3 regions of the Mesorhizobium sp. M0983 genome follow, and region 2 is predicted to be linked to each of the others. Evidence: predicted binding sites of a transcription regulator. Region 2 holds the regulator's gene; each other region holds the start of a gene.
The links. Region 2 encodes PhoB, which activates phosphate uptake and scavenging genes when phosphate is short. Its sites were predicted from a motif close to TGTCATNNANCTGTCAT; they were not measured.
Positions count from the first base shown of each region.

Region 1: a site for PhoB is predicted at 5,424-5,440, ahead of NKH71_RS24190 (PhoX family protein). Genes of this name have one in related genera too.
Region 3: a site for PhoB is predicted at 5,347-5,363, ahead of ugpB (sn-glycerol-3-phosphate ABC transporter substrate-binding protein UgpB). Genes of this name have one in related genera too.

Region 1 covers NZ_JAMYNH010000015.1:118,238-125,465, reverse strand. The annotation lists gene NKH71_RS24210 (ABC transporter ATP-binding protein) at 254-1,180, shown strand; gene NKH71_RS24205 (ABC transporter permease) at 1,195-1,956, shown strand; gene NKH71_RS24200 (MarR family winged helix-turn-helix transcriptional regulator) at 2,094-2,585, shown strand; gene NKH71_RS24195 (GNAT family N-acetyltransferase) at 2,582-3,262, shown strand; gene NKH71_RS24190 (PhoX family protein) at 3,366-5,357, opposite strand; gene NKH71_RS24185 (hypothetical protein) at 5,560-5,898, shown strand; gene NKH71_RS24180 (phosphatase PAP2 family protein) at 5,913-6,614, shown strand; gene NKH71_RS24175 (helix-turn-helix domain-containing protein) at 6,933-7,202, shown strand.
Region 2 covers NZ_JAMYNH010000003.1:70,683-77,910, forward strand. The annotation lists gene NKH71_RS06800 (sugar ABC transporter permease) at 1-1,272, opposite strand, end outside; gene xylF (D-xylose ABC transporter substrate-binding protein) at 1,415-2,455, opposite strand; gene NKH71_RS06810 (ROK family protein) at 2,741-3,985, shown strand; gene phoB (phosphate regulon transcriptional regulator PhoB) at 3,995-4,684, opposite strand; gene phoU (phosphate signaling complex protein PhoU) at 4,701-5,408, opposite strand; gene pstB (phosphate ABC transporter ATP-binding protein PstB) at 5,441-6,244, opposite strand; gene pstA (phosphate ABC transporter permease PstA) at 6,241-7,092, opposite strand; gene pstC (phosphate ABC transporter permease subunit PstC) at 7,096-7,228, opposite strand, start outside.
Region 3 covers NZ_JAMYNH010000017.1:48,980-56,207, reverse strand. The annotation lists gene lysA (diaminopimelate decarboxylase) at 1-284, opposite strand, end outside; gene NKH71_RS25155 (hypothetical protein) at 301-507, opposite strand; gene argH (argininosuccinate lyase) at 578-1,978, opposite strand; gene tlpA (thiol:disulfide interchange protein TlpA) at 2,014-2,697, shown strand; gene NKH71_RS25140 (bifunctional diguanylate cyclase/phosphodiesterase) at 2,700-5,132, opposite strand; gene ugpB (sn-glycerol-3-phosphate ABC transporter substrate-binding protein UgpB) at 5,426-6,736, shown strand; gene ugpA (sn-glycerol-3-phosphate ABC transporter permease UgpA) at 6,922-7,228, shown strand, end outside.

The DNA of each region.
Region 1 (7,228 bases), on a different contig from region 2:
GCTGCTGCTTGTTTGTACAAGGATAGGCTTCATGCGCCGGGCGGTCAAAGCGGCGTCCCGCCGCGAGGCGGAACGCCGCAGTGCCGGTTAATCTGCTTTTGCGTGGAATTTTGCTGGACGACCAGGCGGGTGTTGCCTATTCCGGCGAACCTCGATGTCCAGAACTGTCAGGAGCGCCATTGACATCCGGATTTGCGCACCGACATTCAGCGGATTAAATCAACAACTCTGTTTCAAGCAGCCGTTTTCAGCCATGCAGCCGATCATCTCGATTTCCGGGGTCACGAAGACCTACGCCACCGGCTTCAAGGCGTTGAAGGAGATCAATCTCGATATCGTGCGCGGCGAGATATTTGCGCTGCTGGGGCCGAACGGCGCCGGCAAGACGACGCTGATCTCGATCGTCTGCGGCATCGTCAACCGCTCGTCGGGCACCGTCACGGTCGACGGCCATGACATCAACCGCGACTACCGCGCTGCGCGCGGCCTGATCGGGCTGGTGCCGCAGGAACTGACCATCGATGCCTTCGAGAGCGTGTGGGCGACGGTCAATTACAGCCGCGGCCTGTTCGGCAAGCCGGCGGACAAGGCGTTCGTCGAAAAAGTGCTGCGCGACCTGTCGCTCTGGGACAAGAAGGACGTCAAGGCGATCACGCTGTCCGGCGGCATGAAACGCCGGCTGATGATCGCCAAGGCGTTGTCGCACGAGCCGCGAATCCTGTTCCTCGACGAACCGACCGCCGGCGTCGATGTCGAGCTGCGCCAGGACATGTGGGCGATGGTGCGCCGGCTGCGCGAAGACGGCGTCACCATCATCCTGACCACGCACTACATCGAAGAAGCCGAGGCGATGGCCGATCGCGTCGGCGTCATCAACCGCGGCGAGATCGTGCTGGTCGAGGACAAGGCCGAGCTGATGCGCAAGCTTGGCCGCAAACGGCTTGTGCTGGAACTGCGCAGCCCGTTGGCCACCGTTCCCGATGCTTTTTCGCACTACGCGCTGGAGCTTTCGCCCGATGGCGGGCAGCTGACCTATACCTATGACAACCAGAGCGAACGGCCGGGCGTCGCCTCGCTGATCCGCGAGCTCGAGGCGGCCGGCATCCAGTTCCGCGACATCGATACGGAAAACAGCTCGCTCGAGGAGATCTTCGTCAATCTGGTGAGGAAACAGGCATGAACCCGCGCGCGGCCATGAACCTTCATGCGGTATGGGCGATTTATCGGGTGGAGATGGCGCGCGCCCTTCGCACTGTGCTGCAGAGCATCGTTTCGCCGGTCATTTCGACGTCGCTCTATTTCGTCGTCTTCGGCTCGGCCATCGGCTCGCGCATCACCGAGATCGACGGCATCAGCTACGGCGCCTTCATCGTGCCGGGGCTGATTATGCTGTCGCTGCTGACGCAGTCGATCTCCAACGCCTCCTTCGCCATCTACTTTCCGAAATTCGTCGGCTCGATCTACGAATTGCTGTCGGCGCCGGTGTCCTATCTGGAGATCGTCATCGCCTATGTCGGAGGTGCGGCGACAAAGTCGATCGTGCTTGGCCTGATCATTTTGGCGACGGCCTCGCTGTTCGTGCCGCTGACGATCGAGCATCCGTTCTGGATGCTCGCTTTCCTGGTGCTGACGGCCGTGACCTTCAGCCTGTTCGGCTTCATCATCGGCATCTGGGCAAGAAGCTTCGAGCAACTGCAGCTGGTGCCGCTGCTGATCATCACACCGCTGACCTTCCTCGGCGGCAGCTTCTATTCGATCAACATGCTGCCCGGCATCTGGCGCACGGTGACGCTGTTCAACCCGGTGGTCTACCTGGTTAGCGGCTTCCGCTGGAGCTTCTACGGCAAATCCGACGTTTCGGTCGGCGTCAGCCTCGGCATGACGGTGGTCTTCCTGCTTGTCTGCATAGCGATCGTCGCCTGGATCTTCAGAACCGGCTACCGGCTGCGCAACTGATCGATTGGCCTTGCCAAGCAAAGCAGCCTTATCGATCAACGGAAACAGCACTGAGTGCAGCCCCTGCAACGATAGCCCCTTGACCTTCATGTTTTGTTATATATCATGTTATGATTTATCGCGAGGCGGATTGGCCTATGGAAGACGTCATACGATCGCTTGGCTTCCTGTGCCTGGGCAGCAGGATGAAGCGTATAGGCGAGCAACTGCAAGCGGAGGCGCAGCGCCTTCTCGACCGGCTGGATGTTCCGGTTCAGGCGAGCCAGTACCCACTGCTGGCCGCGCTCGACAGGCTAGGCCCCCTGCCTGTCGGGGAACTGGCGCAATCCCTTGGCATCGCGCAGCCAGGCGTAACGCGAAGCGTCTCGCTTCTCGCCGAGTTGGGATTGCTCGAGGTCAGTCCGTCGATCGATGACCAGCGGCGCAGGATCGTCTCCCTCACCAGGGACGGCCGGCGGCTGGTCGATGTCGCAAAGCGCGAGGTCTGGCCGCGCATCGAGAACGCCGTCGCGGATCTGTGCGCGGATCTTTCGGGGCCGCTTCTCGATCAGTTGGCCGCCATCGAGGACGGCCTCGCCGCGGCTCCTCTCGACCGTCGTGCACCAAAACCGAGAGATGCCGTGCAATGAAACACCTGCTTGACCGCCCGATCTGGAGCGCGCTTCAGACGCGACATCAGGCCTTCGCGCAAGGTGGCAACCTCGCCAGGCGATATCGGCCGTCGATTGTTCCTTTCGCCGCCACTGGCGCGGACGACGCGGAAAGCCTGCGGGCGCTCGAAAAGCTTGTCTCCCCGGGCGAGAGTGTGATCCTGCTTCAAGCGGACGCCATTGCTCTGCCCACGGGGCTTTCCGCGACTTCGACCGCGGCCGGGGTTCAGATGATTGCCGAGCAGCCATTGCAGATCGTGTCCGACGGGCGCGTGCAACGTCTGACGCGAGACGACGCCGCTGAGATGCTGGCTCTGGCGTTGGTCACCAAGCCTGGCCCATTCACGCTCGAAGCCTTGAGCCTGGGCGATTTTTGGGGTGTGAAAATCGAGGGCAGACTTGCAGCAATGGCCGGCGAGCGCATGAAGCAACCTGGCTATACCGAACTCAGCGGAGTGTGCTCACATCCGAAATTTCGCGGCGGTGGCCTGGGCAAGCTGTTGTCCATATTCGTGGCAAACCGGATAGTGGCGCGCGACGAAATTCCCTATCTCCACGCTTATGCCAGCAACGCCACGGCCATTAGACTTTACGAGTCCATTGGCTTCAGGTTGCGAAGCACAATGAATGTGGCCGTGGTTCAGCGCACCGAATGATTCGTCGGCGCATAATGCGTAGCATGGATGCATCCCGCATCGGGAAAGGAAGGATTTCGTATCGCCGAAATCCTTCCTTGAGACTGCAAGACCTTGCTGCGTGTCAGACCGCGATCTTGCCACCACCTTGCCTGGTGATGGCAACGACCGCCGGCCGCACCGGCATGTCCGGCTTGAAGTCGGGCCAGCGGGTCGACAAATCCTCATAGTAGGACGGACGGCCGAAAGCCTCCCAGTCCTCGCCACCGTCGCCTGGATGCTGGACGGCAACGAAAGCGGTCTGGTCGTCCGGCGCAAACAGGGGACCACACATTTCGGCGCCGATCGGCACGCGGAAGAACAGTTTTGAGGTCGCCCGCGCCGGCCCTTCCGTATCGACCGCCCACAGACCGTCGGTGCGGCCAGTGGCCTTCGGACCCTGACCGTCGGTGGCGACCCAGAGGCGGCCGGTCGAATCAACCGCGCAATTGTCCGGCATGCCGAACCAGCCATTGGCCGTGGTTGCGGTCGAGAAGGTGGCGCCGACTGCCGCAACCGAGGGATCACCGCATTTCAAGAGCACCTCCCACTTGCCCTTGGTGGCGGCAAAATCGCCGCCGTCCTCGACGATCTCGATGATGTGGCCAAAGGCATTTTCGGCACGCGGGTTGGCGGCGTCGACCTGATCGGCCTTGCGCTTCGAATTGTTGGTCAGCATGACATAGACCTTGCCGTTGGCGGCATTGGGCTGGATGTCTTCAGGGCGGTCCATCTTGGTGGCGCCGAGCAGGTCGGCGGCGCGGCGCGTCTCGATCAGCACGTCGGCCTGGCTGGCAAAGCCGTTCTCCGCCGTCAGCGGCCCTTGGCCGAAGACGATCGGCAGCCATTCGACCGAACCGTCGTCGGCAAACTTGGCGACATGCAAGGTGCCGTCGTCGAGCAAATCCATATTGGCGGCGCGGTCGTCCGGATTGAACTTGCCTGTGGTGACGAACTTATAGACATAGTCGAAGCGCTCGTCGTCGCCGAGGTAAAAGACGACACGGCCATCCTTGGCGACGATCGATTCGGCGCCCTCATGCTTGAAGCGGCCCATTGCGGTGCGCTTCTTCGGCACCGAAGTCGGATCCTGGACGTCGACCTCGACGATCCAGCCAAAGCGGTTCGGCTCGTTCGGCTCCTTGCCGATGTCGAAACGGTCGTAATGCGCTGTCCATTCATAAGCACCTTCGGGAATGCCGAGGCGCTTGTAATTGGCCGCTTCCTTGTGGCCTTGCGGCAGCTCGCCCGAGAAATAGCCGTGGATGTTCTCCTCGGCCATGACATAAGTGCCCCACGGCGTGACGCCGCCGGCGCAGTTGTTGACGGTGCCGACAACTTTCGTGCCGCTCGGGTCGGCGCTGGTCTTGACTCGGTCATGGCCGGCGACGGGGCCGGACAGCGCGATCTCGGTGTTGGAGGTGATGCGGCGGTTGAGCTTGCCGTCGCGAACGACCTGCCATTTGCCGGCTTCCTTGCGGATCTCGACAATGGTGCCGCCATGCGCGGTCATCTCGACGTCGACTTGTTCCTTGCTGAGAGGCGCCTGCTTGGCTTTGCCATCGACGATGGTGACGAGGCCCGGAAACATCAGGTGCGGATTGGTGTATTCGTGGTTGACCACCAGCAGGCCGTGCTCGGCCGAGCCGTCGATCGGGATATAACCGACATAGTCATTGTTGTAGCCGAATTGTCTGGCCTGGGCTTCCGCCGACTGCTTTGTCGGATCGAATTCCGGCGAATCGGCGAACAGCGGATCGCCCCAGCGCAGCAGCACGTCGGCGTCATAGCCGGGTGCGACGTGATGCTTGTCGTCGATGCCGGCCTCGAGCTCGTCGAAAGCGAAGGCGGAGCCTTCGGCGGCGCGGGCGTTGTCGGCGGTGATCAGCGCCAGCGGGCTGACGGTAGCGGCTATGGCCGAGACGGCAAGCGAGCCCTTGAGGAAGCCGCGGCGCGAGAACCGCGCGGCGATGATCTCACCCATGGTGCGGTTGTCGCTGGGATTGGCTCCTGGCCCATCGTTTTCCTCGAGCAGGCTGGTGCGGAAATGAGCGTCAGGGGTGCGATGTTCGGTCATAGGGCCTGCCTCTGGCTGGATGGATTGCTGGAGCGTTTTGCCTGGCCAATCCGGTATCGCCGGCAGGTCACAGTTTGATGACATGCCGGCTAATTGCCATCTGCGATTTCGTGCCCAACATCAGCCCCGCTTGACCGCGACCGGCGCTTCGGAAACAAGAGCTGCGGCAGGCGCGCAAGGACCGCATCGGGAGGAGCAAAAAGTGAGTTTCTGGGGACTTGGGCAGCTCTGCATTTCGACAGTGATCTTCCTGCTTGCGGCGACGGCGGCGAAGCAATGGGGACTGGCGCCGAGCTTTGGCAAGATCGTGCTGACGTTGGCGCTCTATTCGCTCGGCAATCTGATCATGCTGAGGCTGATCCGTGAATTCGGCATGTCGGTGTCGTTCAGCCTGTCAGCGGTGATCCAGCTGGTGTCGGTGAATGTGGTGGCGCTGGTCTTCTTCGGCGAGCGCGTCAATGCCTTGCAGGCGACCGGCATCGTGCTTGCCATCGCAGCTGTGGCGCTGATCACGCTCGGACCCTATCTGCAAAGGCTGTAACTGCGATCGGGCCGATGAAGAAGACCGCAAGCAGACTGCGCAACTGGCTGGAGTTCCCGGTTCTGCTGGCCGGGCTGATCATTGCCGGCGGGCTGTGGGGGTTCGAGGAGCTAATGGAGATGGCGCGGGCCACTACGCCGCATGCCTTCGATACCGAAATCCTGCTTGCCTTCCGCAAGGCCGGCCAACCCGACAATCCGATCGGACCGGCGTGGCTGGAAGGAGCGATGCGCGACATCACCAGCCTCGGCAGCGCCAGCGTGTTGGTGCTGATCACGGCAGCAATGATCGTCTATCTGCTCCTCATCCGCAGGCCAGGCGCGGCGCTTCTCATGTTCATCGCGGTAGCGGGCGGCCAGGTCCTGTCAAGCGTGCTCAAGTTCGATATAGATCGGCCGCGCCCCGATCTGGTCTCGCATCTCGCCGACGTGGCATCACTTTCGTTTCCGAGCGGCCACGCCATGCTGTCGGCGGTGACATATTTGACGCTGGGCAGCATGGCGGCGCGGTTTTTGCCCGGGCGGACAACGAAGATCTATGTGCTCGGTCTGGCGGTGCTGACGACGGTGGTGGTCGGCATCAGCCGCATCTATCTCGGCGTCCACTGGCCCTCCGACGTATTGGCCGGCTGGTGCGCCGGCTTTGCCTGGGCGATGCTGTGCTGGCTTGCGGCCCGGTTCCTGCAGCGATGGCTCGGGCGGGCCGGCGGCACCTGACTCATGTCAGTCGATTTGCGGTCAAATCAGCCTGTTGATCAGGCCATGACCGCAGCCTGCCAGCAGGAAAACCATCGACAGCAAGGCTGTCGAGGTCGCCAACGCATTGAATATCTTCACCTGCTCATCCTTTTTGAGTCGTTGCCTGTGAAATCGGGATCGCAATGGATGTCCCGCCAAACGATGCCGAAATTGTAGCATGCTAGCGCATCGGCTGGCAAAGAGTGCTGCATGTTTCACATATGCAAGATGATGCTTGAACCATCATAATGAAGGTATTACACGTGATATCGCAGACTCAGACGGGGGTTATGGCCGATGATCACTGCCGCGCAGATGCGTGCCGCGAGGGCGCTGGCCGGCATCGATCAGAAGACGCTCGCCGAGCGCGCCGGGGTTTCGCTTCCAACCATTCAGCGCATGGAAGCGAGCGACGGCGTGGTCCGGGGCGTGGTCGATACGCTGATGAAGGTCATCCAGGCCCTTGAAGAGGCCGGGGTCGAGCTGATCGGCGACAACCAGGCGAGCGAGCGTGGCGGCAGGGGCGTTCGCCTCAAGCCTGTCACGCCGCAGAACCCGCAAGGCTGACGGTACTGCCGCATCGCCGAAAATCG
Region 2 (7,228 bases):
AACGATGCTCTGCAGCGGCGAATCGATGCCGAGCAGCACCATGCCGGATTGCAGCGACTGCATCAAAAGCGCGCCGAGCATGGCGCCGAGCACCGTGCCGGAGCCGCCGGCGAGCGACGTGCCGCCGATCACGGCCGCCGCGATGACCAGCAGCTCGTCCAGGGTCCCCAGCGCATTAGTCGACGCGTTGAGGCGCGCCGATGCGATCGCCGCACTGATCGCGGCCAGCACGCCCATGATCATGAACACCTTCATGGTGACCCAGCGTGTGTTGATGCCGGCGAGTTCGGCCGCTTCCGGATTGCCGCCTATGGCAAAGACATAGCGGCCGAAACGGGTGCGTCTGGTGATGAAGGTCATGACGATGCCCGCGGCCACGGCCATCAGCACAGGTATGGCGATGCCGTGGGCGATGAACAACCCGCCCTCGGGAACGGTGATGCCGTTCTGCTGGGCATATTGGCGTACGATGCCGACCGGCCAAGGATAGGAATTGGCGATCCACACGGCGCCGAGGATGGCGGCGCAGGCTATCACGCCGAGCAAGCTTTCCGCCCAGACAGGGCGCAGCGGAAAGTTGAAGCGCTTGCGCTGCGAGCGGCCGTTGAAGAGCATGAAGGCAACGGCCGCGCAGGCGAGGACACCGACGATCCAGCTCCAGGTGGCGCCGATCGAGCCCCGTGGTCCGCCGCCCATCAGCTGGAAGGTCCTGTCCAGCGGCGCAACGGTGCGCCCGCTGGTGATCAGCCACGCCATGCCGCGCCAGACCAGCAATCCGCCGAGCGTCACGATAAAGGCAGGAACCTGGAGATAGGCGATGATGAAACCCTGAAACGCTCCGATAGCCAGGCCGAGCACCAGGCCGGCGGCCAGTGCGATGACCCACAGCCAGGGGCTGCCAAGCTGAAATCCCATGATGCGGACGAGGAATTCGGCCTGCGCCACGCCCATCACCATGCCGATCACGCCTTCCACGGAGCCGACGGAAAGATCGATGTTGCGCATCACGATGACCAGCACCATGCCGGTCACCATGATCGCCACCGACGAGGTCTGCACCGAAAGGTTCCAGAGATTGCGCGGCGTCAGGAAGAGCCCGCCCGACAGTATGTGGATCCCGACCCAGATGACCAGCAGCGCGCCGACCATGCCGAGCATGCGCGTGTCGAGTTCGGTTGCCTTGAGAAATCGGGCAACGACGCCGAGCTCCGATTCCCGCGCCCGGTCTGCCGTCGAGCTGTCGACCGGCGTGTTGGAAGTCGTGTCGGTCATGATGTTTCTCCCGCCGGGTTGCCGTCTGCCGCGGATGCCGGAAGCAGCCTAGAAGTTATCCGCCGGAAGCGGAAAAACAATTCTTTCTTGAAAAAACGCCGCGGCAAGCGGCCGCGGCGTTCGGACTTCTCGGAAACTCGGATCAGTTGCAGACCGGAACAGCGCCCGCCGCCACGCCCGCGCAGACCTCTTCTTTCTTGATCCAGCCGGCGTCGATGACGACGTTGAGGTTGTCCTTGGTGATGGCGACCGGGGTCAGGAACAGGGACTTTACGGTGTTGCCGCCGGGCGTGGTGAAATCCTTCACGCCGGCAATGTCGGTCATCTGCTTGCCGTCGGCCAATTGTGAGGCGATCTCGGCGGCGTTCTTGCCGAGCTCGCGCGCGTCCTTCCACACCGAGACCGTCTGTGTGCCGAGCGCGATGCGATTCAGCGCGGCGTGGTCGCCGTCCTGGCCCGAGACCGGAACCGATCCAGCCAACCCTTGCGCCGTCAGTGCGGCGACGACGCCGCCGGCAGTGCCGTCGTTAGCGGCGACCACCGCATCGACCTTGTTGTCGTTCGCGGTCAGGAACTGTTCCATGTTCTTCTGGGCGTTGGCCGGCAGCCAGCCGTCGGTATAGGCCTCGCCGACATTCCTGATCTTGCCGCTGTCGATGGCGTCCTTCAGCACTTCCATCGAACCGGCAAAAAGGAAATCGGCATTCGGATCGGCGCCCGAGCCCTTGATGAAGACATAGTTGCCTTCCGGCTTCACCTTGAACACGTCGCGGGCCTGCATGCGGCCGACTTCCTTGTTGTCGAAGGTCAGGTAAAAGACGTCCTTGTTCTCGATCAGCCGGTCGTAGCCGACAACCGGAATACCTTCGTCCAGCGCCTTCTGCACGGCCGGCCCTATCGCCGAGGCGTCCTGCGCCAGGATGATCAGTGCGTTGGCGCCCTGCGAGATCAGGCTCTCGACGTCGGTGAGCTGCTTGCCGGGGTTGGACTGTGCGTCGGCGGAAATATACTTGTCGCCTGCGGCCTCGATGGCCGCCTTCATTGCGGCTTCGTCGGTCTTCCAGCGCTCTTCCTGGAAGTTCGACCAGGAAACGCCGATGACCTTGTCCTTAGCCTGCGCCACCGACGCAAGCGCCAGCGTCATGGCGACACCCGCCAGAATGGCGGTCGTGAATTTCTTCATCATATCCTCCCTGCGCCGCGTACGGCGTGACCAATTGGCCCCAAAGGCCAGCTTAGAGGCGCTAATTTTTTCGAGCCTCGAAAAAATACTGGCCCGATCTCCCGCTGCTGTCAACATCGATTCTGATGGATTTTGATGTTGCTGCGAGTTTTTCGAGCTTCGGAATAAACGATGACAGCGCCACCTGCATCTGACACTATTTGCCTCATCTGACACTATTTGTCGGCATTACCGACGGCTTCCGGTTCATGAGCGGCCGCGGCAAACCGGGAGGAAAGCAAAACGATGTCGGTCGGAATCCGCCATGACGATTTGCGCCGGCGCAACCGGGCGATGGTGATCTCGGCCGTGCGCCGGGCCGGCCAGCCATCGCGTACGGAGATCGCCGCAACCACCGGCCTCAGCCATTCGACCATATCGGCGATCTCCTCCGACCTGATACGGGAAGGCATCCTCGCCGAGAGCAAGGCAAGCGAACCCGTTTCGTTGAAACGCGGTCGTCCGCAGGTCGGCCTCGCCCTCAATCCGGAAGCGGCGGCGGTGCTGACCGTGGTGTTGTCGCTGAATTTCCTGTCGGCCGCCATCATCGACTATGCGGGGCAGGTGGTCGCCGAGGAACAGCGCCGGCTGGACACGCTGACCATGCCGCGCGACGAACTGATCCGCGAATGCATGGCCATCGTCCGGCGCCGGCTGGACGATCCAGATCTTGACGTCCGCAGTGTCGCCCGCATCGCCCTGGCGATTCAGGGAATTACCGACTCCCCTGCACGCGCCATGCTGTGGTCGCCGATCACGCCGCAGACGGACATCGCCTTTGCCGACATGCTGGAAGATGAATTCGGCATCCCGGCCACGGTGGAGAACGACTGCAATATGATGGCGGTGGCTTTGCGCTGGCGCGATCCGGATCGCTATCGCGACGACTTCATCGCCATCCTGCTTTCGCACGGCATCGGCATGGGGCTGGTGTTGAAGGGCGAGCTGTTCACCGGCACGCATTCCTCGGGCGGCGAGTTTGGCCACATGATCCATCGTCCGGGCGGCGCGCTCTGCCGTTGCGGGCGGCGCGGCTGCATCGAGGCCTATGCCGGCAATTACGCCATCTGGCGCAACGCCACGCAGATGAGCGAAGACAGCCAACCGGTCGCCGACGTCAGCGACGCCGACATGCGCGCGCTGGCGGTTCGGGCGCGCGAGAAGGACGGGCCGGAACGCGAAGCCTACCGCAAGGCCGGCGAAGCGCTGGGTTTCGGTCTCGGCTCGCTGTTCGCGCTGATCGATCCGGCACCGGTCGCAATGGTCGGCGCCAGTGCCGCCGCCTTTGATCTGATCGAGCCGGCCTTGCGGAAGGCCATCGCCCAGACCGCCGGCGGCCAGCATTCGGGCTCGATCTCCTTCGATACCGAGCCGAACGAATTGCCGCTGATCCGCGAAGGCTGTGCAATGCGGGCGTTAAGCTTCGTCGACCAGCAGATTTTCGCGCCGGGCGCGCAAATGAGGCCCGGCGTCAGAAAGAACGTAGCCTGACTGGGCGGGTCAATCTTCCCTGATCGCGTAGCCGGCACCGCGGATGGTGCGGATGACATCAGGCATGCGGCCGTTGTTGACGGCTTTGCGCAGCCGCCCGACATGCACGTCGACGGTGCGTTCGTCGATATAGATCGTCTCGCCCCAGACATTATCGAGTAACTGGCTGCGCGAGAAGACGCGGCCCGGATGCCGCATCATGAATTCGAGCAGCCGGAATTCGGTCGGCCCGAGCCGGATCTCGGTCTTCTTGCGATACACCCTGTGCGATTCGCGATCGAGCACGATGTCGCCGACCTTCAGCACGCTGGACAGCACTTCCGGCTTGGCGCGGCGCAGCAGCGCCTTGACCCTGGCCATGAATTCCGGTGTCGAAAACGGTTTGACCAGATAGTCGTCGGCGCCGGTCGAAAGACCGCGTACCCGGTCGCTCTCCTCGCCGCGCGCGGTCAGCATGATGATCGGCAGCCGTTCGGTTTCGGGGCGCACCCGCAACCGGCGGCAGAGCTCGATGCCGGAAACCGCTGGTATCATCCAGTCGAGCACCAGAAGATCGGGCACATTCTCCTGCAAACGGATCTCGGCTTCGTCGCCGCGTGTCACCACCTCGACCTGGTAGCCTTCGGATTCGAGATTGTAGCGGAGCAGCACACCCAACGGCTCCTCGTCCTCCACCACCATTATGCGTGGTGCGATCATCGGCTGGGCACCCCCATCATGTCGCCGGTGCGGACATTGTCGTTTCGTCTTGCTTCGGACGATTGACCGGCAATTGCTCGCCGGTCAGCACATAATACGCATTTTCGGCGATGTTGGTGACATGGTCGCCGATCCGCTCCAGATTCTTGGCGCAGAACAGCAGATGCGTGCAAGCGGTGATGTTGCGCGGGTCTTCCATCATGTAGGTCAACAGTTCGCGGAACACCGACGTATATTTGACGTCGATGCGCTCGTCGGCGGCGCGTAGCTTGGCCAACGCGGCCGCATCGCCTGCAGCATACTCCTCGATGACGCCCTGCACCTGGATGAGCACCAGCTGCGCCATCGCATCGATGGAATGCGATAGGTCGCGCGGTGTGACGCTAAGGCCGACCGCACTCACACGCTTGGCGATATTCTTGGCAAGGTCGCCGATGCGTTCGAGATCGCCGGCCATGCGGATCGCCCCGACGACATGGCGCAGATCGTGGGCCATCGGCTGGCGCTTGGCGATCAGGGTGATGGCGCGGTCGTCCAGTTCGCGTTGACGCGCATCCATGATGGCATCGTCGGAAACGACGCGTTGCGCCAGCACGTTGTCAGAATTCAACAGGGCCTTGGTCGCCCCGCCGACCATCGAACCGGCGAGGTCGGCCATGTCGCGGATCAGCTTGCTGATCTGCTCGAGATCCTCGTCGAAAGAAGCGACTGTGTGTTCGCCCATGGTCCTGTCCTTATATGCATGATCGGAACGGCTCAGCCGAAGCGGCCGGTGATGTAATCCTGCGTGCGCTTCTCGCGGGGCGACGTAAAGATCTTCTCGGTCCGGTCGAACTCGACCAGTTCACCCAGATACATGAAGGCGGTCTGGCGCGACACGCGCGCCGCCTGCTGCATGTTGTGGGTGACGATGACGATCGTGTAATCGGCTTGCAACTCGTCTATCAGCTCCTCGATCTTGGCGGTCGACAGCGGGTCGAGTGCCGAAGCCGGCTCATCGAGCAGAATGACTTCCGGCTTCACCGCCACGGTGCGGGCAATGCAAAGCCGCTGCTGCTGGCCGCCTGACAGGCTCAAGCCGCTGGCGTTGAGCTTGTCCTTGACCTCGCCCCACAGCGCGGCCCGCTTCAACGCTTGTTCGACGCGGCCGTCCATTTCGGACTTGCCGAGATTCTCATAGAGCCTGACCCCGAAGGCGATGTTCTCGTAGATCGACATAGGGAACGGCGTCGGCTTCTGGAACACCATGCCGATCTTGGTCCTCAGGAGATTGAGATCCTGCGAGCGGTCGAGAATGTTCTTGCCGTCGAGCAGCACCTGGCCCTCGGCTGTCTGCTTCGGGTAGAGTTCGTAGATGCGGTTGAACACACGCAGCAGCGTCGATTTCCCGCAGCCCGAAGGGCCGATGAAGGCAGTGACGCTGCGCTCGGGCAGCGACAAGGTGATGTCCTTCAACGCCTTGCTCTGGCCGTAGTAGAAGTTGAGGTTCTTGACCTCGATCTTCGTCTTCTCGGCGACCGTTTCGGTCATCGTCATGTCCGGGGACAACATCTGTGTCATCTGTCCTCTCTGCGTCCGGTAAGGCTGCGGGCGAGGATGCTCAAGCCCAGAACCGTCAGGGTGATTATGAGTGCGCCGGTCCACGCCAGTTGCTGCCATTCCTCGTAAGGGCTGAGAGCGAACTGGAAGATGGTCACCGGCAGGCTGGCCATCGGCGCGTTGATATTGCTGCTCCAGAACTGGTTGTTGAGCGCGGTGAAGAGCAGCGGCGCCGTCTCGCCGGAAATGCGTGCTATCGCCAGCAATATGCCGGTGACGATGCCGGACAATGCGGCGCGGTAGGCGACCGAACGGATCACCACCCAACGCGGCGCGCCGATCGCGGCACCGGCTTCACGCAACGCGTTCGGCACCAGGTTGAGCATGTCTTCAGTGGTGCGCACGACCACCGGAATGACCAGGATGGCAAGCGCAACGGCGCCGGCTATGGCCGAGAAATGCCCCATTGGCCGCACCATCAACTCATAGACGAACAAGCCGATGATGATCGAGGGCGCCGACAACAGGATGTCGTTGATGAAGCGCACGACGGTGGTGATGCGCGAGAAACGCCCATATTCGGCCATGTAGGTTCCCGCCAGCACGCCGATCGGCGTGCCGACGACAACGGCGATGATCGTCATCAGCAGGCTGCCCGCGATTGCATTGAGCAGGCCGCCGGCCTCGCCTGGCGGTGGCGTCATCTCGGTGAAGACCGCGAACGAAAGCCCGGCTGTGCCCTTATAGACCAGTGCACCGAGAATGAGCGCCAGCCAGGCAAGCCCGATGCCGGCGGCGACGACGCAAAGCGCCATCATCACCGAATTCCTGGCTTTGCGGCGGCTGTGGAGCGATGAGGATGTCGACATCGGTCAGGCTCCCGTACGGGCGTCGATCCGCATCAGCATATAGCGGGCGGCGGCAAGGATCAGGAAAGTGATGACGAACAGGATCAGGCCGAGCGAAACCAGAGAGGAGGTGTAGAGATCGCCGTCGGCCTCGGTG
Region 3 (7,228 bases), on a different contig from region 2:
GGAATGCCGGCGGCCAAAGCGCGGCGCAGTTCGCCTTCCGAGACAACGTCGGCGCCGGCGCCGAGCCTTGTCAGCACCTTCAACACAGCCTGGTTGGAATTCGCCTTCATGGCATAGCAGACGAGGGCGTCGAGCCCGGCAAAAGCTTCGGCAAAGACGCGAAAATGCCTGGTCAGCGTCGCCGTCGAATAGCAATAAAACGGCGTGCCAACACTGGCGGCGATATCTGATATTGCCACGTCCTCGGCATGCAGTACGCCGTCGCGGTAGTCGAAATGGTTCACGAGATCGGTCCGAAAATCAGAGCAGCGGGTCGAGGATGAATTTCTTGTCCTCGACAGGTTTTTCCGGCTCCGGCGGCAAAGATTGCTTGGCCTTCTCGGCGTCCTTGCGCGCCTGCACGGCTGCCGCGTAGGGCGTATCGAGCGCAGCCTTCCTGCCGCAGGCCGCAACGGTCGCCATCGCCGCTAGCAGCGTCAGCGTCACCAAAATCCTGCTTCCGGTCATCGCGTCATCCGTCCGAAACTGTTGCCCGCAGCGCTTCTAGCCGAGTTTTGCGGCCATTGCACCCCGCGTCTTACGCCTTGGCGAGCCGCTTTTTCCAGTAGCGGATCTGCTTGCGCACCTCGGACGGCGCGGTGCCGCCGAAGCTTGTGCGGCTCTTTACAGAATTCTGCACGGCCAGAACCGAAAACACGTCGGCGCTGATACCGAGGTGAATGGACTGCAAATCCTGCAGCGAAAGCCTGTCGAGCCCGACCTTCTTGTCCTCGGCCAGCGCCACCGCCCGGCCAGTGATATGGTGCGCCTCGCGGAACGGCAGGCCGAGCGTGCGTACCAGCCAGTCGGCGAGGTCGGTCGCAGTCGAATAGCCGGCGCCGGCCGCCTTTTTCATCGCGGCAGTGTTCACCGTCATGTCGCGCACCATGCCGGTCATCGCCGCCAGCATCAGGTCGAGCGTCTCTGCCGCGTCGAAGACGGATTCCTTGTCTTCCTGCATGTCCTTGCCATAGGTCAGCGGCATGCCCTTCATTACCGTCAGCAGGCCGACCAGATGGCCGGTGACACGGCCGGTCTTGCCGCGCACCAGTTCGGCGGCGTCGGGGTTCTTCTTCTGCGGCATGATCGACGAACCCGTCGAGAAGCTATCCGACAGCCTGACGAAACCGAATTGCGGGGTCGACCAGATGATGATCTCTTCGGCCAGCCGCGACAGATGTGTCGCGCAGATCGCCGCCAGCCCCAAGAATTCCAGCGCGAAATCGCGGTCCGAAACGCTGTCGAGCGAATTGCGCATCGGTTCGCGAAAACCAAGCGCCGTTGCCGTCTGGTGCCGGTCGATCGGAAAGCTGGTGCCGGCAAGGGCGGCCGCACCGAGCGGGCTTTCGTCCATCCGTTCGATCGCATCGCGGACGCGCGACAGGTCGCGCGCAAACATCTCGACATAGGCCATGCAGTGGTGGCCGAAGGTCACCGGCTGCGCCGCTTGCATGTGGGTGAAGCCCGGCATCACCGTTGCCGCATGCTCCTCGGCCCGGGCGAGGAACGCTGTGATCAGGCCTTTCAGCGCCTCGGCGACACGAAAGCACTCGTCTTTGACCCAGAGCCTGAGGTCGACCGCCACCTGGTCGTTGCGCGAGCGGGCAGTGTGCAGGCGGCCGGCGGCAGGGCCGATCAAATCGGCGAGGCGGGCCTCGACATTCATGTGGATGTCTTCCAGCCTGGTCGAGAACTCGAATGTGCCGGCCCCGATCTCTGCCAGGATCGTGTTCAGCCCGTGACTGATTTTTTCTTGATCGGCCGCCGAAATAATGCCCGTTTGCGCCAGCATCTCGCTATGGGCGATCGAGCCGCGAATGTCCTGGGCATAGAGTTTGCGGTCGAACGAGATCGACGCGTTGATCGCTTCCATGATTGCGGCCGGACCCGAGGCAAAACGTCCGCCCCACATCTGGTTGCTGGCCTTCTTGTCGCTCATCGCTATAACCCGTGCTCCGGAGCAGTTTTTGAAAAATGGCAGACGGCAATAGATTTTTCCCGGCTTTGCGTCTCATCCTCGCCGCTTTGGTTGCGGGCGTGCTGGCCGGCGCGGTCGCGGTATATGTCAGGGAAAGCGGTTCTGGCAACAACGCGCCCGCGCAAGTGGCCGCCGGCGGCGGCAAGGACGACGTCGCCTGCGCCGCCAAGACCGACCATGCCAAGAAGATCGCCGCGGCCGCTACCGGTCAAGTCGCCGCGCTTTTGCCGGCGGATCCGCCGCAATCGCTGAAAAGCCTCGCCTTCAACGGCCCCGACGGCAAGCCGACGACGATCGCCGATCATGCCGGCAAGACGGTGCTGCTCAATCTGTGGGCAACATGGTGCGCACCTTGCCGCGCCGAAATGCCGGCGCTCGATGCACTGCAGAAGGAGATGGGCAGCGACGCGTTTCAGGTTGTTGCAGTCAACGTCGATGCCGGCGACGATACCAAGCCGAAGAAGTTCCTCGAGGACACCGGCGTCAAGGCGCTCGGCTATTATCGCGATGCCACCATGGCACTGTTCAACGACGTCAAGACGCGCGGCCTGGCGCTCGGTCTGCCGGTCACCATGCTGATCGATGGGCAAGGCTGCCTGATCGCCCATATGAACGGCCCGGCCGAATGGTCGGGGCCGGATGCCAAGCGTCTGGTCGAGGCAGCGCTTCAGCCGGGATAGGCTCAGACCGTGCGCAGGCGCGGCTTGAGCACGGCGATGCTTGCGCCGCGCCGGCTGGCGGTGCGGACTGCCGGAGCCGTGACGCCCGTCAACTCGCCGAATGTCTCGATCGGAGCCGGTTTGCCGAGGTAATAGCCTTGCCCGATCTCGCAAGCCTCGGCGTCAAGGAACTGCAATTCGCCCGGCGTCTCGATGCCCTCCGCCAGGACCGGCAGGCCGAGACCGCGTCCAAGCCCCAGCACGGCGCGGACGATCGCCGCGAACTGGCCGTTCTTGTCGACCGATTTGATGAACGACCCGTCGATCTTGATCTTGTCGAAGGGAAAGGCGCTAAGGTTGGACAGCGAAGAATAGCCGGTGCCAAAATCGTCCATCGCCACATGCACGCCAAGCGCCTTGACCTGCCTCAAGGTTGCCAATGCGCGGGGCATGTCCTTCACTAGGGCCGTTTCGGTGATCTCCAGTTCGAGCCTGCCGGGTGCGAGGCCGGATCTCGACAGTGCGTCGTGCACCTTGCGGCTGAAGTTCGGATTGTGAAGCTGCACGGCGGAGACGTTGACGGCGACCATCAGCGGATTTGTCCAGCGAACAGCATCGTTACAAGCCGTCGTCAGCACCCAGTCGCCGATCTGCGCGATGGCGCCACTGTCCTCGGCCACGGGGATGAAAACGGCCGGGGAAATGTCGCCCCGCTCCGGATGCTGCCAACGGACCAGGGCTTCGAAGCCGATCATCTTGCCGCTGCGGATTTCCTTCTGCGGCTGGTAGACGAGGTGGAACTCCTTGCGGGCGATCGCCTGGCGCAGTTCATGCTCCATCACGCGCTTGTCGCGGGCCGCGGTGCCCATGGCTATCTCGAAAAAACGATACGTGTCCCTGCCCTCGGTCTTGGCGCGATGGAGTGCCGTATCGGCATGGCCGATCAGGCCGGCCTGATCTTCGGCATCCAGCGGAAAGAAGGCGATGCCGATGCTGGCCGAAACAAGGCCGGAGCCGACTGAAACCCTGTTTTCCTCCCGGATCGCCGCCAGCAAGTCCTCGGCTATGCGGCCTGCGGCCAGGGGGTCGGGGAGGTTCGGAGCTAAGACGGCAAACTCGTCGCCGCCGAGACGCGCGAGCATCTGTCCGTGGCGCGGAATGCCGGAAATGCAGTGCGCCAGCTTCTGCAGCATGGCGTCACCGGCGCTGTGGCCGTAGAGGTCGTTGACTTGCTTGAATCGGTCGAGGTCAAGCAGCAGGAGCGCCAGATATCCATCCTTGCTGCCACGCTCCATCGAAGCGATTTCTGCTTCGAGCCGGGAAGAAAAGCTCCGCCGATTGGCAAGCCCGGTAAGTGGATCGAAATGCGCGAGACGGAGGATCTCTTCTTCCGCCTTCTTGCGCTCACGGATGTCGCGAACGGCAAGCACCGTATGAGGCCTGCCGCAGTAGGCGATCTTCCTGGCGATCAGCTCGACAGGAATTCTCGTGCCGTCGCTGCCCCTCAATTTCGTTTCTTGTGCCTGTTCGCCGAAGCCGGATACATCGGCTGCGCTCTGTCCATCGAACAGCTCGCCGAGTTGCATCGTGTTCAGGGTGGCTGTCGCCGTGCCCGTCAGTTTCGCCATGCTGTCATTGGCGCTGACTATGCGTGTGCCATCGCAAACGATCAGCCCTTCGACCGCGGCATTGGCGAGATCGTGCATGCGATCGGCCTCGAGCCTCTGCCGGCGAAAGCGCAGGTCGATCCACAGCGCGGCGCCTGACAGCACAAGGATTACCAGGCTGGCGACCGCTGCGGCAAAGGCCTGGGAAATGGGCTCGATGGAATGTTCGGATATTTCAATCGAGGAATCCGGAATGATCGACACCGCGCCCATCGCGATGAAATGCAAGCTGCAAATCGCCAGCGTCAAAAGCGCGGCGCCACCAAGTGTTGCGAGCGCGGACGGGCGGCGCAAGACGACAAGGAGCGCCATTGCCGCGAGCGTCCCGCCGGCCAGAAGCGATATCGCGACAAGGAGCAGGTTCCATACGATCCGGCCCTCGACCTCGAACGCCGCCATGCCGATGTAGTGCATCGTCGCGATGGCACCACCGAGAATGGCACCGCCGACGAGGAAATGGTCGATGCCGCGGCGCAAGGTGGCAACCCACATCCCAAGCGCGGTCAGGATGACGGCGGCGGCAAGCGAAAAGGCGGATAATCCCGGATTGTATGCGTTTGGTATTCCCGGCGTAAACGCAGTCATGGCGATGAAATGCGTCGCCCATATGCCGAACCCGGTCGAAGTTGCGGCGATCATTAGCCAGACAAGCCGGTTTCGGTTGGTCGATCGGCCGACGTGCTTAAGGAGATTTACTGCAGAGAAGCAAGAAATGCCGCAGACGAGGGCGGCAAGTGCGACCAGTCTCAGGTCGTGCTGACTTACAATACAATTATAGACCGTCAGCATCCTGGGTTCACTCGGTCTGCCAAATAACAGGGGAGGTGTGACTGATTAGCTCTTGGAGATTTTAACGAATGGTTAACCCGCGGGCCATGAGGCGGGCCTTTTCGGGGGAAAACCGATGCGCTCCGCCGAGAAGGCGGTGATGTAGTTCCTGGCGACGCTTTCGGTAGCGAGCGCACTTTAGCCGGAAGCGATGTTCATTGACCCGCAACAAAACCGTTGTCCGATTGTCATCAGCGCCACATATTGGCTTTGCGAGAGTGCCCCTTTCGCCAATGACAAACGGGAGATGAAACATGAAGTTCTTCGGCTTCGCGGCCGGTGTTGCCGCCACCTTGACCCTGCTTTCCACCACCTCCGCCTTCGCCGTCACGCAGATCAGCTGGTGGCACGCCATGACCGGCGCCAACGCCGAGGTCGTCGCCAAGATCTCCAAGGATTTCAACGCCAGCCAGAGCGACTATGAGCTCGTTCCGGTGTTCAAGGGCACCTATCCGGAGACGCTGAATGCCGGCATCGCCGCTTTCCGCGCCGGCCAGGCGCCCGATATCCTCCAGGTGTTCGACGTCGGCACCGGCGTGATGATGGCGGCCGAGGGTGCGATCAAGCCGGCGGCCGATGTGCTGACCAGTGCCGGGATGACCTTTGACAAGAGCCAGTATCTGCCCGGCATCGTCGGCTATTATTCGAAGCCGGACGGCACCATGCTGTCGTTCCCTTACAACTCCTCGTCGCCGATCCTCTACTACAACAAGGACATTTTCCAGAAGGCGGGCCTCGACGTGAACAGCCCGCCCCAGACCTGGAACGAGGTGTGGGAAGCTGCCAGGAAGATCAAGACGAGCGGCGCCGCCCCTTGCGGCTATACCTCGACCTGGCTGACCTGGATCCATCTGGAGAATTTCGCGGCGTGGAATGACGTGCCTTGGGCCACTCAGCAGAACGGCCTGGCCGGCGGCGATGTCGAACTCAAGATCAATGCGCCGATTTTCGTCAACCACTTCCAGGCACTCGCGGACCTAGCCAAGGACGGCACGTTCAAGTATGGCGGGCGCACCTCCGAAGCCAAGCAGATATTCCTCGCCGGCGAATGCGGCATCTTCACCGAATCGTCGGGCGGCCTCGGCGATATCGTCAAGTCCGGCATGAACTATGGCATCGGCCAGCTTCCCTACGATAGCGACGCCAAGGGCGCACCACAGAACACCACGCCGGGCGGTGCCAGCCTGTGGGTGTTCGGCAACAAGTCGGACGAGGAATATAAGGGTGTTGCCGCCTTCTTTGCCTATCTGTCCAAGACCGATGTGCAGGAATATCTGCACCAGAAGTCGGGATACCTGCCTGTGACGCTCGCCGCGTATGAGGCGACCAAGAAATCAGGCTTCTATGACAAAAACCCCGGCCGCGAGACACCCATCCTGCAGATGACGGGCAAGGCGCCGACCGACAACTCGAAGGGCGTGCGCCTGCCGAATCTGCCGCAGGTGCGTGATATTCAGAATGAGGAGTTGGAGAAGCTGCTGGCCGGCCAGCAAACCGCCCAGCAGGCGCTCGACAATGCGGTCACACGCGGCAACGCCGCGATCAAGGAAGCGCTGGAGAACTGACGAGATTATCTCGGTTAAAGCGCGTCGCGTTTGAATGGCCACATGCGACGCGCTTTAAGCTCTTGTTCTTATGCATGTCGTTATCTCAAAACCGCTGCGCACTTTTGGGCGACATGCATTAGTCGGTTGGAATATCGCCCACGCGAGCTCGCGTGGGCGATACCTGGATAGCGAGGGAAATCAGCCTGTCTCCACGCGTCGTATTTCCCAACAAGATCCTGCCGTACCTGCTGGTGGCGCCACAACTCGCCATCACCCTGGTTTTCTTCTACTGGCCGGCCGGTCAGGCGCTTTACCAGTCGATGCTCAGGCAAGACCCGTTCGGGCTGAAGAGCAGGTTTGTCTGGTTTGCCAATTTCCGGAAGGTGCTGGCCGATCCGGCCTACCTCAACTCGATCAAGGTCACCGTGGTGTTCTCGCTTGCGACCGCGATCGTTGCCATGGTTGTGGCCCTGCTGCTCGCGGTCATGGCCGAGAAGGCCGTGCGCGGCA